4 regions of the Paenarthrobacter sp. NEAU-H11 genome follow, and region 2 is predicted to be linked to each of the others. Evidence: riboswitches for the same ligand, from Rfam matches in the RefSeq annotation. Region 2 holds a riboswitch; each other region holds the start of a gene.

Region 1 (4,977 bases), on a different contig from region 2:
AAAACGCCCCGGGTCACGGCGCCTTCGGCACCAGCTCGAAATGCACTTCACGGGTAGCGATGTCCGAGGACATGAGGCGCACCCGGACCTTGGTTCCGGCCTCCAGTTCACCGGCGCAGCGCGCTGTCACTGCAGGTTCGGCGATCTGGATGATCCCGGAACCGCCGTTGCCGTTCTTGCCGTTGCCGTTTTTGCCCTTGCCGTTGCCGTTCCGGCTCATGCCGCCGTTCCCGTTCTCCTTCTGGGGCTTCGACCCTGAAATCACGATCGCGTCGAACTCCTGTCCGATGTGGTTGATCAACAGTGCCGCCTCCACCGTGTCCAGCGCCATTCGCTCCATCCGGGACGCCAGCTGGTCCGAGCCCGCCATGATCTCGGGAAGCGACGGCAGGGCGTCCCGCACCCATGCGGGCACCTCGCCGCCATTGCTCAAGGCCTCGCAGGTGACCAGCACGAAGCGGTCCACCAGGCGGCGAAGCGGGGCGGTGGTATGGGCGTACGCGGCGCCGATGGCGGACTGAACGGCGTCATCCGGGACAGTGCCGTCAAAGGCCGTATAGGCGGCCCCACGGAAGAGCATCCCTGCGGAGTGGAGGATTGCGAGCTGGCGGGGATGGGTGGGGTCCAGGCTGCGGAGGTATTCGCCGTAACTGACTTCGCCGTCCCAGGGCTTTCCGAGGGCCTCTGTCTGCAGCCGGAAATGGTTCAGGGAACGCTCGTCCGGGGCCGGCATGGTGCGCAGGATGCCCACTTTCCCGGCCAGCATGAGCTGTGCGGCTGCCATGCCGGTCATCAGCGATATCTGTGCGTTCCAGTCCTCCACGGGCAGCTGCGGGGCGGCGGCAATCCGGTAGCCGCCGTCGGGAAGCTGGACAATCTCCTGGTCCGGCATGTTCAGGCTGGCACCCTCCCGGGCGCGCTCCAGCTCCACGCGCTTGAGCCCCACCTCTTTAAGGAGGCGCAGCACAGGGGAAGGGCTGCCGGCGTCCAGTTCCGCCTGGGCGCCTTTGTAGCTGAGCTTGGTGCGGCTGCGCATCCGGGCACGCCGCACGGCCACGGCCGTGACCTCCGCGTCAACGTCAAGACGGAAGTCCCACACGAACGCGGAACAGTCCTGTCCCGGCAGGAGGCTTCCCGCCCCCTCGCTGATGACTTCGGGATGCAGCGGTATGCGGCCGTCCGGCGTGTAAAAAGTCTGTCCCCGACGCCGCGTCTCAGCGTCCAGCGGCCCGCCCGGAGTAACAAACGCCGGCACGTCGGCGATGGCATAGAGAACGTGGTAGCCGTTGCCGTCCCGCTCGATGAACAGCGCCTGGTCCAGGTCGGTGGACGATGCCGGATCGATGGTAATGAATTCAACGAAAGTCAGGTCATGGGACGGCAGTTGCAATGCGGACACCGCGGCCTCGGCGTCCTTCACGGCATCATCAGGGTAGGCGCCCGGCAGCTCAAGCTCACTCCGGAGCGCGCCCAGCGCCGCTTCGAGTGCGTTGGTGTGCTCGTGGACATTGGGGGCCAGCCGATGGTGTGACACGAAAATCAGCGTAGCCCGAATTTCGTCAATAGTGCACGGAAGCGGCCCGGAGAGGCACGGCAGTTCCGGCGCGGGATTATGGGCGGGCGGCGTCCAGGGCGCTGAGGAGCGAAGCGGCGGCCGCGGCCGGATCGTCAGCCTCGGTAATGGCCCGCACCACCACGATTCGGCGTGCGCCGGCTTCCACCACATCTTCGACGTTGGAGTGGTCGATGCCGCCAATCGCGAACCAAGGGACACCGCCGTCGGGCGTGTCCTCCTGCCCGTCCGCCCCGGCAACAGCCGTGGCGGCGTACCTCACCAGGTCAAGCCCGACGGCGGCCCGTCCGGGCTTGGTGGGTGTTGCCCAGAGCGGCCCCACGCAGAAGTAGTCCAGCGCCGAGGGGCCGGCGGCGGCAGCCAGGGCGGCGTCCACCTGCTCCGGGCTGTGGCTGGACAGGCCGATGGCCGCGTTGCCGTTCAACAGCGTCCGGGCCGCCTTGAGGGGCAGGTCCTTTTGGCCGATATGGAACACCGGGGCTCCGGACAGCACGGCGATGTCCGCCCTGTCATTCACCGCCCACAGCCGGCCGTGCCGCACCGCCGATTCCTTGAGTACGGCCAGGAGCTCCAGCTCCTCGGCGGCTTCGATGGACTTGTCCCGCAGCTGGATGATGTCCACCCCGCCCGCGAAGGCGGCATCGACGAACTGCGCGAAATCGCCCCGCTCCCGGCGCGCGTCCGTGCAGAGGTAGAGGCGTGCGGCCTGCACGCCGGAACTGCCTTCGGCGTTGAGAAAGGCGTCGGTAGCCGGGACGGGGGATGCAGCGGCAGGAGGGTGGGACACATTCATGGGTGCCAGCCTAGTTCCTCTACACTGGGCCTCGTACTGCGGGAGCCGCGGCAGCTGTCATAAAGCGCCGGGCTGAGAGGGCGTCAGAGCCGACCGCTTGACCTGATCCGGCTAATACCGGCGTAGGGAAGGAGACACTTATGCCCAATGCGCTCGACGCCCCGTACCGGCCCGCGCCCGGCTCCGCACTCAAGGCCGACGTTGCGGTCATCGGCGGGGGAGTCATCGGCCACGGCATCGCCTGGGAGGCGAGGCGGTCCGGACATTCAGCGGTGGTAATCGATGACGCCCCCGGCTCCGGTGCCAGCTGGGCCGCGGCGGGGATGCTTGCCCCGGTGAGCGAACTGCATTACCAGGAGGAGGACCTCCTGGAGCTCATGCTGGAGGCCTCCGGGCGCTGGCCGGGTTTCGCCGCTGGCCTTGCCGCGGCTGCCGGTTCGGATCCCGGGTATCTTACGACGCCGACCCTCGCCGTGGGTGCCGACGCTGCGGACCGGCAGGCGCTGCTGGACCTGCGCGAGGTGCAGCAGGCCCATGGACTGACGGTTGAGCCCCTCACCATCCGTGAAGCCCGGCGCCGGGAGCCGCTGTTGAGCCCGGCCATTGCCTCGGCGCTGAATACACCGGCGGACCACCAGGTGGACCCCAGGCTGCTGGTCGCCTGCTTCCGCCGTGCCCTGGCCCGGCACGCCGGCGGAACCGGCGGAAGCTTCGTGGCCGGAGCCGCCGAGGGCTACGCCGTGCCGGACCGGGCAGCGGGCCTGCTCTGGCGGGACGGAGCCGTCGCCGGTGTCACGCTGGAGGGCGGAGGAACGGTGGCGGCCAGGGAGACCGTAGTGGCCAACGGACTGCACGCTGCGGCCCTGACCGGGCTGCCGGAAAAGCTGCACCTGCCGTTGCGGCCGGTCCACGGTGACATCCTTCGCCTCGCCGTCCCCGCCCACCTCCAGCCGCTGCTGACCTCCACCGTCCGCGGACTGGTCCGCGGGATCCCTGTGTACATCGTCCCCCGGCAGGACGGCACCGTGGTGATCGGGGCAACGCAGCGTGAGGACGCACTGGGGAAGGACAGCGGAACCAGCGCGGGGGCAGTGTCGGCAGGGGGCGTCTACCAGTTGCTGCGCGACGCCCAGGTCCTGGTGCCTGCGGTGGCGGAACTTGAGCTGCTGGAATGCACAGCCCGGGCCCGTCCCGGCACACCTGACAACGCCCCGCTGCTCGGGCGGGTCTCTCTGGAGGACGGCCCTTCAGGGCAAAGCCGCGTGGAAGGGCTCATCATTGCCACCGGCTTCTTCCGCCACGGCGTCCTCCTCACCCCGGCAGCGGCGGCGATATGCCGGGACCTGCTCGAAGGCAGGGAGGACCCCCGCTGGGCACCCTTCAATCCCGGCCGCTTTTCCGGCGTCGCCGTTCGGCCTGCTGCAGCGGCCACCCTACCCAACCCCAAGGAGACAGCATGAACATCACCCTGAACGGAACCGGACATACAGTCGCCGACGGCGCGTCCATCACCACGCTCGTCACCGAGGTCACCGGCCGCGCACTGGCCGCTGACGGCCACGCAACCGACGGCCGGAAATTGGGCGTCGCCGTTGCGCGCAACGCCCAGGTGGTGCCCCGGAGCCAATGGTTCGCTACCGCACTCTCCGAGGGTGACGACGTCGAACTTGTCACGGCAGTACAGGGAGGCTGAACACCATGACGGAAACCCGCAGCACCCTCGACGGCACCCGGCCGGACCTTCATGATCCCCTGGTGATCGACGGCGTCGCGCTCGCGTCCCGGCTCATCATGGGCACGGGCGGCGCGCCCAGCCTTGACGGCCTCGGCGCCGCGCTCCTGGCCTCCGGCACCTCCCTCACCACCGTGGCCATGCGCCGCTATTCACCCCAGGAGGCAGGCTCGCTTTTCCAGCTCCTCCTGGACCACGGCATCAAGGTCCTGCCCAACACGGCGGGGTGCTTCACTGCCCGGGACGCCGTCCTCACCGCGGAGCTCGCCAGGGAGGCCCTGGAAACCGACTGGGTGAAGCTGGAAGTCATCGCTGACGAACACACCCTCCTGCCGGATGCCGTGGAACTCGTGGACGCCACCGAACAGCTGGTCAACCGGGGGTTCAAGGTTTTTGCGTACACCAATGACGACCCCGTCCTGGCGCTTCGGCTCGAGAACCTGGGAGCTACCGCGGTCATGCCGCTCGGCTCGCCCATTGGCACCGGCCTGGGCATCCTCAACCCGCACAACATCGAGCTCATCGTGTCCCGGGCCTCGGTTCCGGTGGTGCTGGATGCGGGAATCGGCACGGCGTCCGACGCCGCCCTCGCGATGGAACTCGGATGTGATGCCGTGCTCCTGGCCACGGCGGTGACCCGGGCACAGGACCCGGCCATGATGGGCGCCGCCTTCAAGCACGCCGTCATCGCAGGTAGGCTGGCGAAAGCGGCAGGTCGCATACCTCGCCGTGAACACGCGCTGGCGTCGTCGGCGATGGAAGGCCGGGCCGAGTTCCTGTAGGGCCCGCTTTCCGCCGGCCGGCGCCTTGATTCAAGGAGCAGCAGTGGCCGGCAAAGACGCCCTTCCCCCGGAACGAATCGACGAAGCCTTGGCTGGA
Region 2 (4,977 bases):
CTTCAGTTCCAGCACAATGTCGCTGGACTCGCCTTCGATGCCGAGGAGGGCAAAGCCGGGAGCGCGGCGCTTCTGCGAAGAGAGCGCGGCGTTGCCCAGGCCGCCGATGCCGCCCGCCGCCGCCACGTACTCGGTGCCTTCGCCCACGAGGTCGGCGAGGACGGTGCCGTCCTTGGACTTGACCACCGTGCCGTCCGGAACGGGCAGGATGAGCGTCTCGCCGTTCTTGCCGCCGCGCCAGTCCCCCATGCCCGGGCCGCCGTTGGTGGCGTGGCGGTGGGGCGCGTGGTGGTAGTCAAGGAGCGTGGTGGTCTGGTGGTCCACGCGAAGGATCACGTCGCCGCCGTTGCCGCCGTTGCCGCCGTCGGGACCACCCAGCGGCTTGAACTTCTCACGGTGGACGGAGACGCACCCGTGGCCGCCGGTACCGCCGGATACGTGCAGTACTACCCGGTCTACAAAGCTGGCCACGTGGATCTCCTCAGTGCTGTTTCCTGGACACCCAAGGGCGCCAAGACGATTGTAATGCGGTTAAAAGAACAGTGGAGCGGACCACATGGCCCGCTCCACCGCTTCAGAACTGGTTGTTACTCTGCAGCTGCAGCAGCAACGATGTTGACGACGCGACGACCGCGGCGGGTGCCGAATTCAACGGCGCCCGGGGTCAGGGCGAACAGGGTGTCGTCGCCGCCGCGGCCAACGCCGGCGCCCGGGTGGAAGTGGGTGCCGCGCTGGCGGACGATGATCTCGCCTGCGGAAACTACCTGGCCGCCGAAGCGCTTGACGCCGAGGTACTGTGCGTTGGAGTCACGACCGTTGCGAGTGGAGCTCGCGCCCTTTTTATGTGCCATCTGAAATGCCTGCCTCTAAATTCTGGGGAATCTGCTGAAAAACCTGAACAGTAACGGAAGGTTACTTGATACCAGTGATCTTGACCTTGGTCAGTTCCTGGCGGTGACCCTGGCGCTTCTTGTAACCGGTCTTGTTCTTGAACTTCTGGATCACAATCTTAGGACCACGGAGGTCCTGGAGGATCTCAGCCGTAACAGTTACCTTGGCCAGGTCAGCAGCGGCGGAGGTGACCTTGTCACCATCAACCAGGAGCAGTGCGGGCAGCTGAATGGTGCTGCCAGCTCCACCGGCGACGCGGTTCAGGGTAACGAAGTCTCCAACGGAAACCTTCTCTTGGCGGCCGCCTGCGCGGACAATCGCGTACACCACTTGGGAACTCACTTCTCTCGACGTTTATTACAAATTTGCGTGCGGAACCCGGTTCCATAATTGGTTGGGCTCTCGCTGTGCCTCAACGCCGTGGGGTCATAACCCAAGTGTTGGCGTAAGCACCGAAGATCTAGAATACGCTAGTTTTGGCTTCGGCCGCAAATGAGGCTGGTTCCGGCGGGTTGTCTGTGATAGGTACCACAACACATTTCCCTGGCCGGGGGGGTGCCCCACCATAGTACCGGCGCGGCGGCCGTCCGGACGTCAGGAATGAAGGCGCGGCGCGTCGAAAAATTCAACTTCCAGGCGGCAGGACTGCCTGAATGCCGTGGCCATGGCATCCTTCTCATGCGCCGGAGCGGTGCGCCCCGCACTGTCCACAATGGCAACCGCCCTGCGGGTGGCCGCGGCGAAGTCCTCATCCGCGTATGTGCGCAGCCACTCCGCGTAGGGATGGCCCGCCGGCTCCCCGGCAGCCACGAACTGTGCGTGGAGCGTTTTGCCCACCTCCGCGTACAGCCAGAAGCAGGGCAGGACGGCTGCCGCCAGCACGGCATAACTGCCCGACGCCGATGCCGCCACCAGGTGGTCCACGTAGGACTTGGTCACGGGTCCCAGCTGCGGCTCAACGGTCCGGGTACTGAGCCAGGAGCGGTGCAGTTCAGACTCGACCTCCAGGCATTGCGCGGCGGAACGTGCCCAGAAGAGTTGCTCTGCCTCGGTGGGGGCCAGGGCACTTGTCCGCGCGAGCACCCGTGAATAACCGTTGAGGTAGATGGCGTCCTGGGCCAGGTAGTAGCCAAACTGTTTCTCGGCCAGGTCGCCGGAGGCCAGGTCCCGGATAAACGCCAGGGAGTAGATGGCTTCCAGGTGCTCCTCCGCTTCAGCCCACAGCCGCGCCGCGAAGCTGCCTTCAGCAGGCTCCGGCTGAAGGTGGTGGAAGTGGTGGACTGGTCCGTTGCCCGTACCCACCTCCAGCGACTCCGAGGCCTCCAGCGCGCCGGACAGCCAGGGCTTGACCTCCCGGAGGGCTGCCTCCCAGTCCCCCAGCCGCACCTGGACTGTGGCCATGGCTGATGACAGTGAACAACCGGTGCCGTGGCTGTTCAGCGTTGCCACCCGCTTGCCCGGGACCACCACCACGTCCTGGCCAAGCGTGCCTGCAGTGTCGACAAGGGCGTCGGGGCATTCGTCCCCGGCCAGGTGTCCGCCCTTCACAAGCACCGTCGCCCCGGTGGCGGAAGAGAGCTCTCGGCCCTGTTCCAGGGCGCCTTCCCAGCTCTCCTGCACGTTCCCGCCCACCAGCATGGCAAGTTCAGCCAGGTTGGGCGTGATGAGGTGCGCCAGCGGCAGCAGCTCGCGAAGTGCGGCTTCGGCGGATTCCTGCAGGAGCCGGTCACCGCTGGTGGCCACCATGACAGGGTCCAAAACCACGACGCCGGGACGGACTTTTTCGAGCCACGCCCGGACAGCTTCGATCACCGCGACATCACCCAGCATCCCGATTTTCACGGCGTCGATGCTGATGTCCTCACTGAGCGCGTCAAGTTGCCGGGTGAGGAAGGCAGCAGGGGGTACGTGGACGCCGCGTACGCCGCGGGTGTTTTGTGCGGTGAGGGCAGTGATGGCGGCCATTCCGTAGCCGCCGTGGGCCGCGATGCTTTTCAGGTCCGCCTGGACGCCGGCTCCGCCGGACGGATCCGAGCCCGCGATCGAGAGGACCCGGGGCACGTGCCGCCGCTGGCCGGACTGTGCTGCAGGGGCAGGGGCGCCCTGAGGGGTGGCAGCGGGCAATTCGAGAGTTGAAGACAAGAGACATCCCTTCGCCGGTGCTAGCCGGACAGGTTCAACGGGTGTGGATCTCAGCCCGCTCTGTGCGCGGCACCCCGTGTCGGTTCACCAGCCTAGCTTTTTTGCGGTACGCAGGGCGAAGGTGACGCAGTGCGACTGGTGCGGCCTTAAATGCCGGATGCCCGGCCGTCCACACGTGGTGGGCGGCCGGGCATCCAGCGTGTCGCGTGCGGTGGCCTAGAGTTCCGAAGCGGGAACCCCGACACCCAGGATGATGGGCTCCGCGGCAGGCTTGGCGTTGCCTGGCGCAGGGGCACCTGCCTGGTCAGCTTCCGGCGCCTTTGCAGAGTGTGAATGCCCTGCCGCCGCGGCGGGGACATTCTCGTGCTGCTCGACGGAGGTCTCGTTGGCCGCACCCTGGGCGCGGCTGGCGCTGCGGTTGCGGCGCGCCCGGCGCGGGCGGGACTGTTCCAGGGTGTGGTCGGAATAGTCCTTTTCGCGCAGCGCATGGGCAGCCTGCAGCGGCTCAGGCCGGACCTGCGGCGACTCCGCCTGCGGTGCCTGGACGTGCTGCGGTGCCTGGACGTGCTGCGGTGCCCGGACCTGCTCCGGTTCCCGCTGCTCCTTTTCCGGCGCCCGCCGTTCGGGCTGACCGGCTGTGGCTTCCGCGGCAGGGGCAGGCTCACCGAGGTGGGCGAAGGCTTCGGCGAGCCGGTCCAGCGTCAGGGCCGGCTTCGGCTGCTGCTCCTCCGCGTGCTCCACGAACGGCAGGGCAACCTTCTCCCCGCCAAAGGTGAGGACGGCGGCAGGCCGGGAGGCGTCGCCGTCGTGCTTCTCAGGTTCCGCCGGCTGGACCTGCGGAGCCTGCCGGGCCGCGGCTACCTCATCGTCGTGCAGGTGGGCGGCGTGTGCTGCCGCAGCAATATTGGCAAGGGCAAGCCTGGTGGCTTCGGCCTTCGCGTGCCGCTCGGCGTCCGTGGGGTCGGGGTGGACCGTGTGCACGTGGAGGGCGGCTGCAGGAGCAGCGTCCACCTGCTGGCCGCCGCGGCCACGGCGGCGCTTCCGGTCAGGACGGACGCCGGGCTGGCTGCTGTCCCCGCGCTGGGCCTCAGCGCGGTGGCTTTCATTCCGGACATCCGGGCGGGCGTCCGAGCGCTGAACGTGGTGTTCGGCCGCCACGATATTGGCCCGGCGGTGCTCCACGGGGTCATCGTGGGTCACCACGCCGCGGCCGGCGCAGGCCTCGCACTGCTCGCCAAACACTTCAAGCAGCCCGGTGCCCATCCGCTTGCGGGTCATCTGCACCAGGCCAAGGGACGTGACTTCGGCAACCTGGTGCTTGGTGCGGTCCCGTCCCAGGCACTCCACCATCCGACGGAGGACGAGGTCGCGGTTCGATTCCAGGACCATGTCGATGAAGTCGATGACGATAATGCCGCCGATATCGCGCAGGCGGAGCTGGCGTACCACTTCCTCCGCAGCTTCCAGGTTGTTCTTGGTGACCGTCTCTTCAAGGTTGCCGCCGCTGCCGGTGAATTTGCCGGTGTTGACATCCACAACAGTCATGGCCTCGGTGCGGTCGATCACCAGCGAGCCGCCGGAGGGCAGGAAGACCTTCCGCTCCAGTGCCTTGTGGATCTGTTCGTCGATCCGCCATGCGCTGAAGATGTCCTGGTCCTTGGTCCACTTCTCGAGGCGCCCCACCAGATCGGGAGCAACGTAGGTGACGTAGGCCTCAATGGTGTCCCAGGCTTCCTCGCCGGAGACGATCAGCTTGGAGAAGTCCTCGTTGAAGACGTCGCGGACCACCTTGATGGTCAGGTCCGGTTCGCCGTACAGCAGTTCCGGAGCAAGGATCTTGGTGGACTTCGACTGGCTTTCGATGCCTTCCCACTGGGCCCGCAGCCGGTTGATGTCGTGGGTCAGCTCTTCCTCGGAGGCGCCTTCCGCAGCGGTCCGGACAAT
Region 3 (4,977 bases), on a different contig from region 2:
GACACGTCCTGGCGCGGCCCCGCCCCGCCCGGACAGACGGGGCAGGAACGGCTCAGGCGGACCAGACGTAGAGGCCGGTGCGTTCCGAGTCGGCGATTCCGCTGGCCATTTCAGCGAGCTGCCGCACGTAGGTGCGCGCCTGGGCGGCATCGAAGGGCATGTCATCCTGCGCCGCCCACTGCTCAGCGACGTCGTCGAGGACGTCGCCCTCCCCTTCGGTTTCATAGGAGAGCAGGTCGGCCAGGGCACGCACCATCGCGGGCGGAACCGCAAGGAGCGAATCGCTCGCCACGTCCACCATGGTCAGCTCATAGTCTGCCCCGCCGGCATGGACGGCAGTGCCGGCCAGGTCGCCCAGTTGCTCCACTTCAAAGTCGCTGATTCCCGGGATCCGGACCGCGTCGCCGGCAGGGGCGCTGCCGCCCTTGTCCAGGATGCCGCCGCGCTTCAGTGCGGCGTCGTGGGTGGCAACAAAGATTTCGGTGAAGCCCATGGGAAGTGCCCTCATTCCGTTGACGGTGCGGCCCGCCGGGATGCAGCGCGCGCTGCCCGGCAGTTCGGTTTCAGCCTAGTACAGGTACCGCCGGGCTTTCCCGGCGGTACCAGCCGGCGGACAACCCCTGCGGCGGCACGCAGCCCCTGTCCGGGAGTGCGCCGGTCAGCGGACTGCCACCCGGATCCTGTTGCGCCACGGATCCTCGAACCGGAGTTCGGCTCCGGTGTGGTGGGCGGCAACACCGGCAACCTTGAGCCGGTCGGCGAGGGCGCCGACGTCGTCCCCCGACGGCACTTCGATGAGGACCTCACCCAGGCCGAGGGTGTCCTTGCGCGGCCCCGCGCCGCGGCTGTTCCATACGTTCATTGCCATGTGGTGGTGGTAGCGGCCCGCCGAGACGAACAGGGCCTGGCCGTGCCAGCCTGCGGTCTTTTCGAAGCCGAGGGTCCCCACGTAGAAGTCGCGGGCGGTCTGGACGTCGCCCACCTGGAGGTGCACATGGCCCACGCCCGCAACGGTTCCCCGCTGGCGTTCCAGGGACTCCTCAGTGAGGTGCTGCTCCAAATAGCGCTGCGGCGGAAGGGCCAGGCTGTCCATCACCACGTCAGTGCCGTTCCAGGACCAACTGCTGCGCGGCCGGTCCCAGTAGAGTTCGATCCCGTTGCCTTCGGGGTCGGTGAAGTAGAAGGCCTCGCTGACAAGGTGGTCTGCGCTGCCGGTGAAGGAACGGGGTTCAAACTGCGCGGCCGTGGCGATGGTCGCGGCCAGGTCTGCCTGGTTCTCGAACAGCAGCGCGGTGTGGAAGAGGCCGGCCTCTCCCCGGCCCGGAAGCGTCAGGCCCGGAGCGGGAGCCAGGTGCACCAGCGGTTTCTGCAGCCGGCCGAGGTAGAGCCCGCCGTCCTGCTCCGCGACGACCTCCAGGCCGAGGGCCCGCTGGTAGTAATCGGTCATGACCTTCATGTCGCCCACCTTGAGCATCACGGTGCCCATGGCGAGGTCGGCAGGAAGGAGATCCTGGCGGGCGGCTGCGTCGGTCATTTGAAGGCTCCTTGTATTGGAGGCCGTCCCGTCGGCGGCCTGTCACATATTAAAATTACTTGAAGCTTCAATTTATTCCAAGTGGCGGCCTAAAATAACTCAGCGGATGATGCGGCCGCCCAGCACCACGTGTTCCAGCGCCCTGATCGTTTCCGGGGTGGTCCGCGGGTCTTCGCGGCACACCACGACGTCGGCCCGCGCGCCTTCCTCCAGGTTGTCCGCTCCCAGCCACGTGCGGGCTGCCCAGCAGGCGGCATCCAGGGCCGCAGGCATGGGCAGGCCGGCCCCGTGCAGGGCGAGGATCTCATCTGCGATCCTCCCGTGGCGGACCACGCTGCCTGCGTCCGTCCCGGCAAAGATGCGTACGCCGGCGGAATGGGCCTCCGCCACCCGTTCCAGCCTGCGTTCCCACAGGGCGCGCATGTGGGCGGCGTAGCGCGGAAACTTGGCGTCTGCCTGCTCCGCTATGTCAGGAAAGGTAGCGATGTTGATGAGGGTGGGCACGATCGGCACGCCCTGCTCCACGAACCGGGGCAGGTGGCGGGGCAGCAGCCCCGTGGCGTGCTCAATGCAGTCAATGTCGGCGTCCAGCATCTGGTCCAGGGTGTCCTCGGCGAAGCAATGCGCCGTGACCCGGGCACCTTCATCATGGGCAGCCTGGACAGCGTCACGGACGACGGCGGCAGGAAAGGAGGGCGCGAGGTCGCCGGCGCTCCGGTCGATCCAGTCGCCCACCAGTTTGACCCAGCCGTCGCCGTCGCGTGCTTGCTTCCGCACGGCCTCCACGAGCCCGTCGGGTTCGACCTCCGCCGCAAAGCCGCGCAGGTAGCGGCGCGTGCGGGCCACATGCCGTCCTGCCCGGATCAGCACCGGAAAGTCCCGGCCGCCCTGCATCCAGCGGGTATCGGCAGGTGAGCCGGCGTCGCGGACCAGCAGGGTTCCGGCGTTGAGGTCAGCCAGCGCCTGTTCCCGTGCAAGGGCGGGTTCGACCGGGCCGGCGGGGCCCAGTCCGATGTGGCAGTGGGCGTCAGCGAATCCCGGCAGCACCCAGCCGCCGAGCTCCCGCGCCGGAGGGGCAGTTGGCCGGCTGAACGTGAGCTTGCCGTCCACCGACCAGAGTCCATGGCGTACCCGGTCCGGTGCGGTCAGGACGGGTCCGCGAAAGTGAATGATGTCTGCCATCGGGCTTCCTTTCGATGCCCGGTCAGGCTAGCACCCGCAAATGTGACGCCGCCCTTCCGGGGGCGTGTGGTAGCTTACATCTTGACCACACGGGTGCCCCTGCAGGGGCTGAGATCGGGCTGACGCAGCCTGCGACCGTTGAACCTGTCCGGGTAATGCCGGCGAAGGAAGTGAGTATTCCTTGAGTACACAAAATGCACAGCTGAACCCTGCCCAAGACCGTCCGGCCATGGGAGCAGCCGGCAACCAGCCACCGGTGACCCAGTCCCTGAAATCCCATTCACTGGCCTACCTTGAGGATGCCGGCACGGGGATCAGGGTCCCGGTGACGGAGATTGCGCTGGAACCTTCCCCGAACGGGACGCCGAACAGGCCGTTCCGGACCTACCGGACGGCGGGACCTGGCAGCGACCCCGTCATCGGCCTCCCGCCCTTCCGGACGGACTGGATCGAAGCACGCGGAGACACCGAGGCGTACAGCGGCAGGGAACGGAACCTGCTCGACGACGGCCGCTCGGCTGTCCGCCGCGGCGCCGCCAGCGCCGAGTGGAAGGGAGCGCGCCCGGTGCCCCGCCGCGCCGTCGACGGCAGGACCGTGACGCAGATGCACTACGCGCGGCAGGGCGTGATCACCCCGGAGATGCGCTTTGTGGCGCTGCGCGAGAACTGCGATGTTGAACTGGTCCGCAGCGAGCTGGCCGCGGGCCGCGCCATCATCCCCAGCAACATCAACCACCCCGAGTCCGAGCCGATGATTATCGGCAAGGCCTTCCTGGTGAAAATCAACGCCAACATCGGCAACTCGGCCGTTACCAGTTCCATCGCGGAGGAGGTGGACAAACTGCAGTGGGCAACGCAGTGGGGCGCCGACACCGTCATGGACCTTTCCACCGGCGATGACATCCACACCACCCGCGAATGGATCCTCCGCAACTCCCCCGTCCCCATCGGCACCGTCCCCATCTACCAGGCCCTCGAGAAGGTCAACGGGGAAGCCAATGCCCTTACCTGGGAGATCTTCCGCGACACCGTCATTGAACAGTGCGAGCAGGGTGTGGATTACATGACCATCCACGCCGGCGTCCTGCTGCGTTACGTGCCCCTGACAGCCAACCGGGTGACAGGCATCGTGTCCCGCGGCGGTTCGATCATGGCAGGCTGGTGCCTGGCCCACCACCAGGAAAACTTCCTCTACACGCACTTCGATGAGCTGTGCGAAATCTTCGCGAAGTACGACGTCGCCTTCTCCCTGGGTGACGGGCTGCGGCCAGGGGCGACGGCGGATGCCAACGACGCTGCCCAGTTCGCCGAACTGGACACACTGGCTGAGCTGACGGCGCGCGCCTGGGAATTCGACGTGCAGGTGATGGTGGAAGGTCCGGGGCACATCCCGTTCCACCTGGTCCGCGAGAACGTAGAGCGCCAGCAGGAGCTGTGCAAGGGTGCGCCGTTCTACACACTCGGGCCCCTGGTTACCGACGTTGCACCGGGCTACGACCACATCACCTCGGCCATCGGTGCCACGGAGATCGCACGCTACGGCACTGCCATGCTCTGCTATGTCACCCCGAAGGAACACCTGGGGCTGCCCAACAAGGACGACGTCAAGACCGGGGTGATCACCTACAAGATCGCCGCACACGCGGCAGACCTTGCCAAGGGCCACCCGGGGGCGCACGAGCGCGATGATGCGCTGTCCAAGGCACGCTTCGAATTCCGCTGGCGCGACCAGTTCGCGCTGTCCCTGGACCCGGTCACGGCGGAAGCCTTCCATGATGAGACCCTGCCCGCAGAACCTGCCAAGACCGCGCACTTCTGTTCCATGTGCGGTCCCAAGTTCTGCTCCATGAGGATCAGCCAGGACATCCGGGACGAATTTGGCTCGGCGGAGTCGCAGGCGGCCCTGGCGGCGGCCGCGGGGATGAAGGGGAAAAGCGAGGAATTCCGGGCAGCCGGCGGCAAGGTGTACCTGCCGGAGCCCCGTGTTGCCGCCGGAAGCTAGGGCGTCAGGAGGCGCGTGCCCGGACCCGGCTGGCATCGCCGATGAACGAGCGGATGATGCGGTCCCCCTCTACTGAATCCTGGGGCCGGTGCCCTCCCGCCGCAGTGCGGTGGAGGGCGCCGGTCTCCCGGAGGTAGCCCGCGATCTCTTCGTAGAGCGGCTCCCAGCCGCCCGTGAGGACGAGCGTAGGCACGCCCGGCACGATGTGCAGCGGAGCTTCCCACGACGGCACCTGCAGCCGGAGCCGCCGGGCGGACCG
Region 4 (4,977 bases), on a different contig from region 2:
AAAGCCGCGGGCTTCCATCGTCACCGCGAGCCGCGATGCCCGGCGGATCGCCTGGACCAGCAGCCCGAAACTCTGCCCCAGCGTCGCCTTCACGCGCTGCAGGGCGCTGCCGCGGGCACCCACCCCGCGCGCGCGGCGGGCCATCCCGATGGTCTGCCACTCTTCTGCCATCAGGCCCACCAGCCGCATGGCAGCGAGGGTTCCCAGCACGAACCGGTGCGGGAGGCGCGCCTTCTGCGCCAGCGCATCAGCGAGGTCTGTGGGGTCGGTGCAGCTCATCAGCAGAACTGCCGGCAGGGCAATCGCCAGCCCCCGCAGCATGAAGCCCACGCCCAGCTCCAGTGAGCCTTCGCTCATGGTCCAGATGCCGACGTCGATCAGCGTCTTTCCGCTGTCCGGCGCCAGGATGGAGGTGCTCCAGCCTCCCACTGCGGCGGCGAGGATCAGCGGCCAGCCGCGCTGCCACAGCAGTGCGAGCGTCAGGCCGGCCAGCGGAAACAGCAGGACCTCAAAGACCAGTGCCACCGATGCGGACACCCAGTCTATGGAAAGCGCAAGCACGGCCGTAATGAGGAAGACGGCGGCGAACTTGCTGAGGGGGTTCGCCCGGGTCAGCAGCGCGTTGTTGCCGCGAAGGTTCAGCTCCTGCCTCATGGTGCCGCCGGTTCCGCCGCGGCCATCCGCAGTTCCGTTCCACCCAGCGCCGCCGTGAATTCGGCGTCATGGGTCACGGAGACCACGGCGGTGCCGGCATCCAGCAGCTCGGACAGGAACGATGCCAGCTCCGCCCACGTGTTGGCGTCCTGGCCGAACGTAGGCTCGTCCAGGACCAGCACCTGGGGATGCGCGGCCAGGACCGTTGCCACGGACAGCCGCCGCTTCTCCCCGCCCGAAAGCGTGTAGGGGTTGGCATCCACAAGATGGGTAAGCCGCAGGCGCTCCAGCAGTTCGTCCACGCGCTCCTCACCATGGCCAAGGTGCCGGGGGCCAAACAGCAGTTCGTCCAGCACCTTCCCTGTGACGAACTGGTGTTCGGGTTCCTGGAACACGGTGCCGATCCGCTCGATGAGCTGATCGGCCTTCCACTTGTACGGGTCTATTCCGGCGCCGCGGCTCAGGTCCAGCGTGGCCGAAACCTTGCCGGCCACGGGCTCCAGGAGCCCGGCAAGCGTCAGGGCAAACGTGGACTTCCCGGCCCCGTTCGGCCCCGTGACGGCCAAGGCGTGCCCGGCCCGGACCTGCGCGGAAATACCTGCCTGCACGGGTACCGGCGGAACCTTCCGGAAGCCGCTGCGCCGCGCCCGTTCACGGGACACCGCCAGTTCCTCGGCAGCGAGCAGGAGGCCACCCGCCCCGCTGGCTGGATCCGCCGCACGCAGCCGGGTGTCCGGAACATAGCCGGGCACCCACACCCCGGCAGCAATCAGCATGCTCCGGGCCTCCCTGAGCACCTGGTCCGGCGGACCGTCCAGCAGCACGGCGTCCTTCGCGTCGGTGCCGGGCTGCAGCACCACGATCCGGTCCACCAGGTCCTTCCACACGGACACCCTGTGCTCCACCACCACCAGGGTGGCGCCGGTCTTGTCCAGGCACCGCGCCACGGCGTCGCGGACCTCCAGCACGCCGGCCGGGTCCAGGTTGGCCGTCGGCTCGTCCAGCAGGATCAGGCCGGGACGCATGGCAAGGATGCCTGCGAGCGCCAGCCGCTGTTTCTGCCCGCCGGAGAGTACCGACGTCGGATGGTCCAGCGGGAGGTGGGAAAGTCCGACGTCGTCCAGCGCCTCGTGCACGCGGCTCCAGATGGCGTGGCGGGGCACGGCGAGGTTCTCGGCGCCGAAGGCGGCGTCGTCACCCACGCGCGACAGGACCACCTGCGTCTCGGGATCCTGCTGCATAAGGCCGGCGCGCCCGCGCTGCTCGCGGGGGGAGGCTCCGTCAACCAGCAGCGAACCCGACTCGTCGGAATCGCCGGCCGCGCCGCCGTCGTCGTTCACATCCCCCAGGACCCCCGCCAAAGCATGGAGGAGGGTGGACTTGCCGGCGCCGGAAGGCCCCAAAAGCAGCACCCGCTCTCCCGGACGGATGTCCAGGTCGAGGGCATGGACCGCCGGCCTGGTGCGCCCGGCATGCCGCCAGCCCCAGCCGCGGGCCGTGACGGCGGCGGGACGCACTGCGGTGGGCGCGCCCTGGCGGGAAGGTGCCGACATCAGGAGAAAACAGGCTCCGTAGCTGCCTTCCGCGACGCGAACGAGCTCAGGACCCCGGTCCTGGCCAGCCCCCGGGTGGCGATCCAGGACAGGGCGCCGGCGATGATCGCGCCGGAGATGGCGGTGAAGACGATGTACACCAGCTTGTCCCCGCCGGAGTAGGCGATGTTCCAGCCCCACGGAGCGAAGGAGTCGTTGAGGCCGCAGAAGAGACCGGCGGCGGCACCGGCCAGCAGTGCCACGGGCAGGTTGAACTTCCGGTACACGAAGATGGCGAAGATGATCTCGGCGCCGAGGCCCTGGACGAAGCCGGAGAACAGCACGGAAGCCCCATACTGGGACCCCATGAGCAGCTCACCGGTGGCGGCTACCGTCTCACAGAACAGCGCGGCGCCGGGCTTGCGAATGATGAGCATGCCCAGCACGGCCGGGATCATCCAGCCGCCGGCGATCAGGCCGGTCAGTGGCGGGTAGGTGGCGTTCATGGGGCCGGACACTGCGGCCGCGCCCTGGGACCAGGCCCAGAAAATGACACCGCCGGCGATGGCAATGAGGGCCGCCACCACGATGTCCACGACGCGCCAGGACTTGCTGCTGGTCTTCTTGACTGCTGTTGTTGCCATGTGATCCTCCTGAGGAACAGGAGGGGAAAGTGGACGCGGCTGCCGGCACTGCTGCCGCTGCGCGCACTTCGAGAACTCGACTCCCTTGCGCCGGTACTAACCGGATCAGGTTCGAGGGTCTGCGGCTGCCCGCACTCTCAGCGCCCACCTGCGGATCCTGGCATTGCCAGTGATGCCCGACGGCGGCGCTCCCCTGTCGTTGAATGTTGCTTTTGCTTGAAATGATTCGTTGCAGAAATACCCTGTTGGGCGTTGTCCAGTTTACACCGCGGCGGGGGTAGATTGTGGGCCATGGCTGCCAATTCCCCGCATGTGACCGACTTCGACCCGGATTCCGATGCCATCCAGCCGGAGGGATCGCTGGCGGCACTGATCGCCCGGATTGAAGGCGAAGTCCGGGAACTGCAGTTTCCAGGCTTCTCCCTCGACGACTCCCTGAACCTGGGACTGCTCCTCGTGGAGCTGGGCAAGGAGCGCGGGCTGCCCATCGCGATTGACATCACGAAGGGCGGGCAGGTTCTGTTCCATGCGGCGCTGCCCGGTGCGACGCCGGATAACGATCACTGGATCCGGGCGAAGCAGCGCACGGCGGCACGGTATGAGGTCCCCTCACTGCTGGTGGGATTGCGCGGCCGGCTTCGCGGCGGCCGGATCGAGGACCAGGGATGGTTCGACCAGGGCCGGTACGCCGCGCACGGCGGCTCCTTCCCGCTGTACGTCACCGGAGTGGGCGCCGTGGCCACCGTTACGGTTTCAGGGCTTCCCCAAGTGCAGGATCACGACCTGGTGGTCGAAGCCCTGCGCGAAATGCTCCACTCCGCGGGGGCGGACTAATGCCAAGGCTGGCGGACTGACCCACACTGCACGCACGTCCACCGGCAGCAGAATACAAAGGCTGCTTAGCATTTATTAGTAATCATGCTTACTATGTTGTCTCCCGGGTTTTGAGGAGAACAGGACATGGCAGCAAGCACCCGCCTGGCGGGCCCGCGAACACGCCTGCAAAAGGCCGCCCTCGGAACGGGAATAGTCTTCGTCCTTTTCGGCGTCCTGGGCTTCATCCCGGGCGTTACCTCCAACTATGGCTCGTTGGGCCTTGCAGGACCTGGTTCAGGGGCGCTGCTACTGAGCGTCTTCCAAGTGTCCATTCTCCTCAACGCGCTCCACCTGCTCTTCGGGATTGCAGGGGTCCTGATGGCGCGGACGCATCCCCAGGCCAGGAACTTCCTCATCTACGGGGGCGTGACCTACCTGCTCCTGTGGTTGTACGGCTTCCTTGCGGGCGACACCACGCCTGCCAATTTCCTCCCCGCGAACAACGCAGACGACTGGCTGCACCTGGCACTCGGCCTGGCCATGATTGCGCTGGCCATCATCCTGGCCGCCCGAGGCCCCGCCGTTCCCGCAGGCGTTGCCAGCAGCGACAGCAGCAACAGCGGCGACAGCGGCAACCGGTCAGGAAGCCTCAGCGACGATGTCACGGAACCGGCACCAACGCCGCACCTGAAGGAGCACTATGAAAATCCCTGAAGCGCGCGGTCCTGCCAGCACCGCCTTGTTCGCCCTTCTCACGGAGGCGCCCGGCACCCTTGGCACCCGCCCCTGCGGCCGCACCGCCGATGACCGAACCCTGGATGACGGAACCGCGGCGCTGCACCGGGCGGTCACCGGCCAGTTGGCTGCCACCCCGGACATCATTGGCGACGACGATCTCCAGCTGACGCTCTTCTGCCTCTACGAGCTCCACTACAGCGGACTCGAAGGCGTCAGCGATGAGTGGGAATGGGCGCCGGGACTGATCCAGGTCCGCCGCCTGCTGGAAAAACCGTTCGAGTCAGCGCTCAGGCTGGCCGCCCGGGAAGCAGCCGGCGAACTGGAGCTTCCCGCGGCCTCGCGTCCCACCAGCGATGCCGTGGCCGATGTCCTGTTCAGCCTCGCAGCCCGCGACACCGGCCCCAGCCTCTCACGGTACGTGGCAAAGAAGGCCAGCCTGGACCAGCTCAAGGAATTCCTGATCCATAAGTCCATCTACCAGCTGAAGGAGGCGGATCCCCATACCTTTGCCATTCCCCGGCTGGCCGGGCGCCCCAAGGCCGCGCTGGTGGAAATCCAGGCGGATGAGTACGGCGGCGGACGTCCCGAACGGA

The links. Region 2 has a riboswitch for thiamine pyrophosphate ahead of thiD (bifunctional hydroxymethylpyrimidine kinase/phosphomethylpyrimidine kinase). Riboswitches for the same ligand answer to the same signal wherever they lie in the genome.
Region 1: it holds a riboswitch for thiamine pyrophosphate, as region 2 does, so the genes downstream of both, thiO (glycine oxidase ThiO) here and thiD (bifunctional hydroxymethylpyrimidine kinase/phosphomethylpyrimidine kinase) in region 2, are expected to answer to the same signal.
Region 3: it holds a riboswitch for thiamine pyrophosphate, as region 2 does, so the genes downstream of both, thiC (phosphomethylpyrimidine synthase ThiC) here and thiD (bifunctional hydroxymethylpyrimidine kinase/phosphomethylpyrimidine kinase) in region 2, are expected to answer to the same signal.
Region 4: it holds a riboswitch for thiamine pyrophosphate, as region 2 does, so the genes downstream of both, ACQ3DC_RS06205 (ECF transporter S component) here and thiD (bifunctional hydroxymethylpyrimidine kinase/phosphomethylpyrimidine kinase) in region 2, are expected to answer to the same signal.

The regions. Positions count from the first base shown of each region.
Region 1 covers NZ_JBNZGA010000001.1:331,102-336,078, reverse strand. The annotation lists gene ACQ3DC_RS01510 (RNB domain-containing ribonuclease) at 14-1,534, opposite strand; gene thiE (thiamine phosphate synthase) at 1,611-2,366, opposite strand; TPP riboswitch at 2,395-2,512, shown strand; gene thiO (glycine oxidase ThiO) at 2,507-3,826, shown strand; gene thiS (sulfur carrier protein ThiS) at 3,823-4,059, shown strand; gene ACQ3DC_RS01490 (thiazole synthase) at 4,065-4,880, shown strand; gene ACQ3DC_RS01485 (4a-hydroxytetrahydrobiopterin dehydratase) at 4,924-4,977, shown strand, end outside.
Region 2 covers NZ_JBNZGA010000008.1:138,502-143,478, forward strand. The annotation lists gene obgE (GTPase ObgE) at 1-471, opposite strand, end outside; gene rpmA (50S ribosomal protein L27) at 588-851, opposite strand; gene rplU (50S ribosomal protein L21) at 913-1,221, opposite strand; gene thiD (bifunctional hydroxymethylpyrimidine kinase/phosphomethylpyrimidine kinase) at 1,486-3,033, opposite strand; TPP riboswitch at 3,023-3,120, opposite strand; gene ACQ3DC_RS12130 (Rne/Rng family ribonuclease) at 3,250-4,977, opposite strand, start outside.
Region 3 covers NZ_JBNZGA010000001.1:17,547-22,523, forward strand. The annotation lists gene ACQ3DC_RS00105 (hypothetical protein) at 53-493, opposite strand; gene ACQ3DC_RS00110 (VOC family protein) at 659-1,534, opposite strand; gene ACQ3DC_RS00115 (amidohydrolase family protein) at 1,634-2,716, opposite strand; TPP riboswitch at 2,796-2,903, shown strand; gene thiC (phosphomethylpyrimidine synthase ThiC) at 2,898-4,718, shown strand; gene ACQ3DC_RS00125 (alpha/beta fold hydrolase) at 4,723-4,977, opposite strand, start outside.
Region 4 covers NZ_JBNZGA010000003.1:308,845-313,821, forward strand. The annotation lists gene ACQ3DC_RS06195 (energy-coupling factor transporter transmembrane component T family protein) at 1-654, opposite strand, end outside; gene ACQ3DC_RS06200 (ABC transporter ATP-binding protein) at 651-2,207, opposite strand; gene ACQ3DC_RS06205 (ECF transporter S component) at 2,207-2,830, opposite strand; TPP riboswitch at 2,895-3,035, opposite strand; gene ACQ3DC_RS06210 (heme-degrading domain-containing protein) at 3,122-3,664, shown strand; gene ACQ3DC_RS06215 (DUF4383 domain-containing protein) at 3,791-4,360, shown strand; gene ACQ3DC_RS06220 (iron-containing redox enzyme family protein) at 4,347-4,977, shown strand, end outside.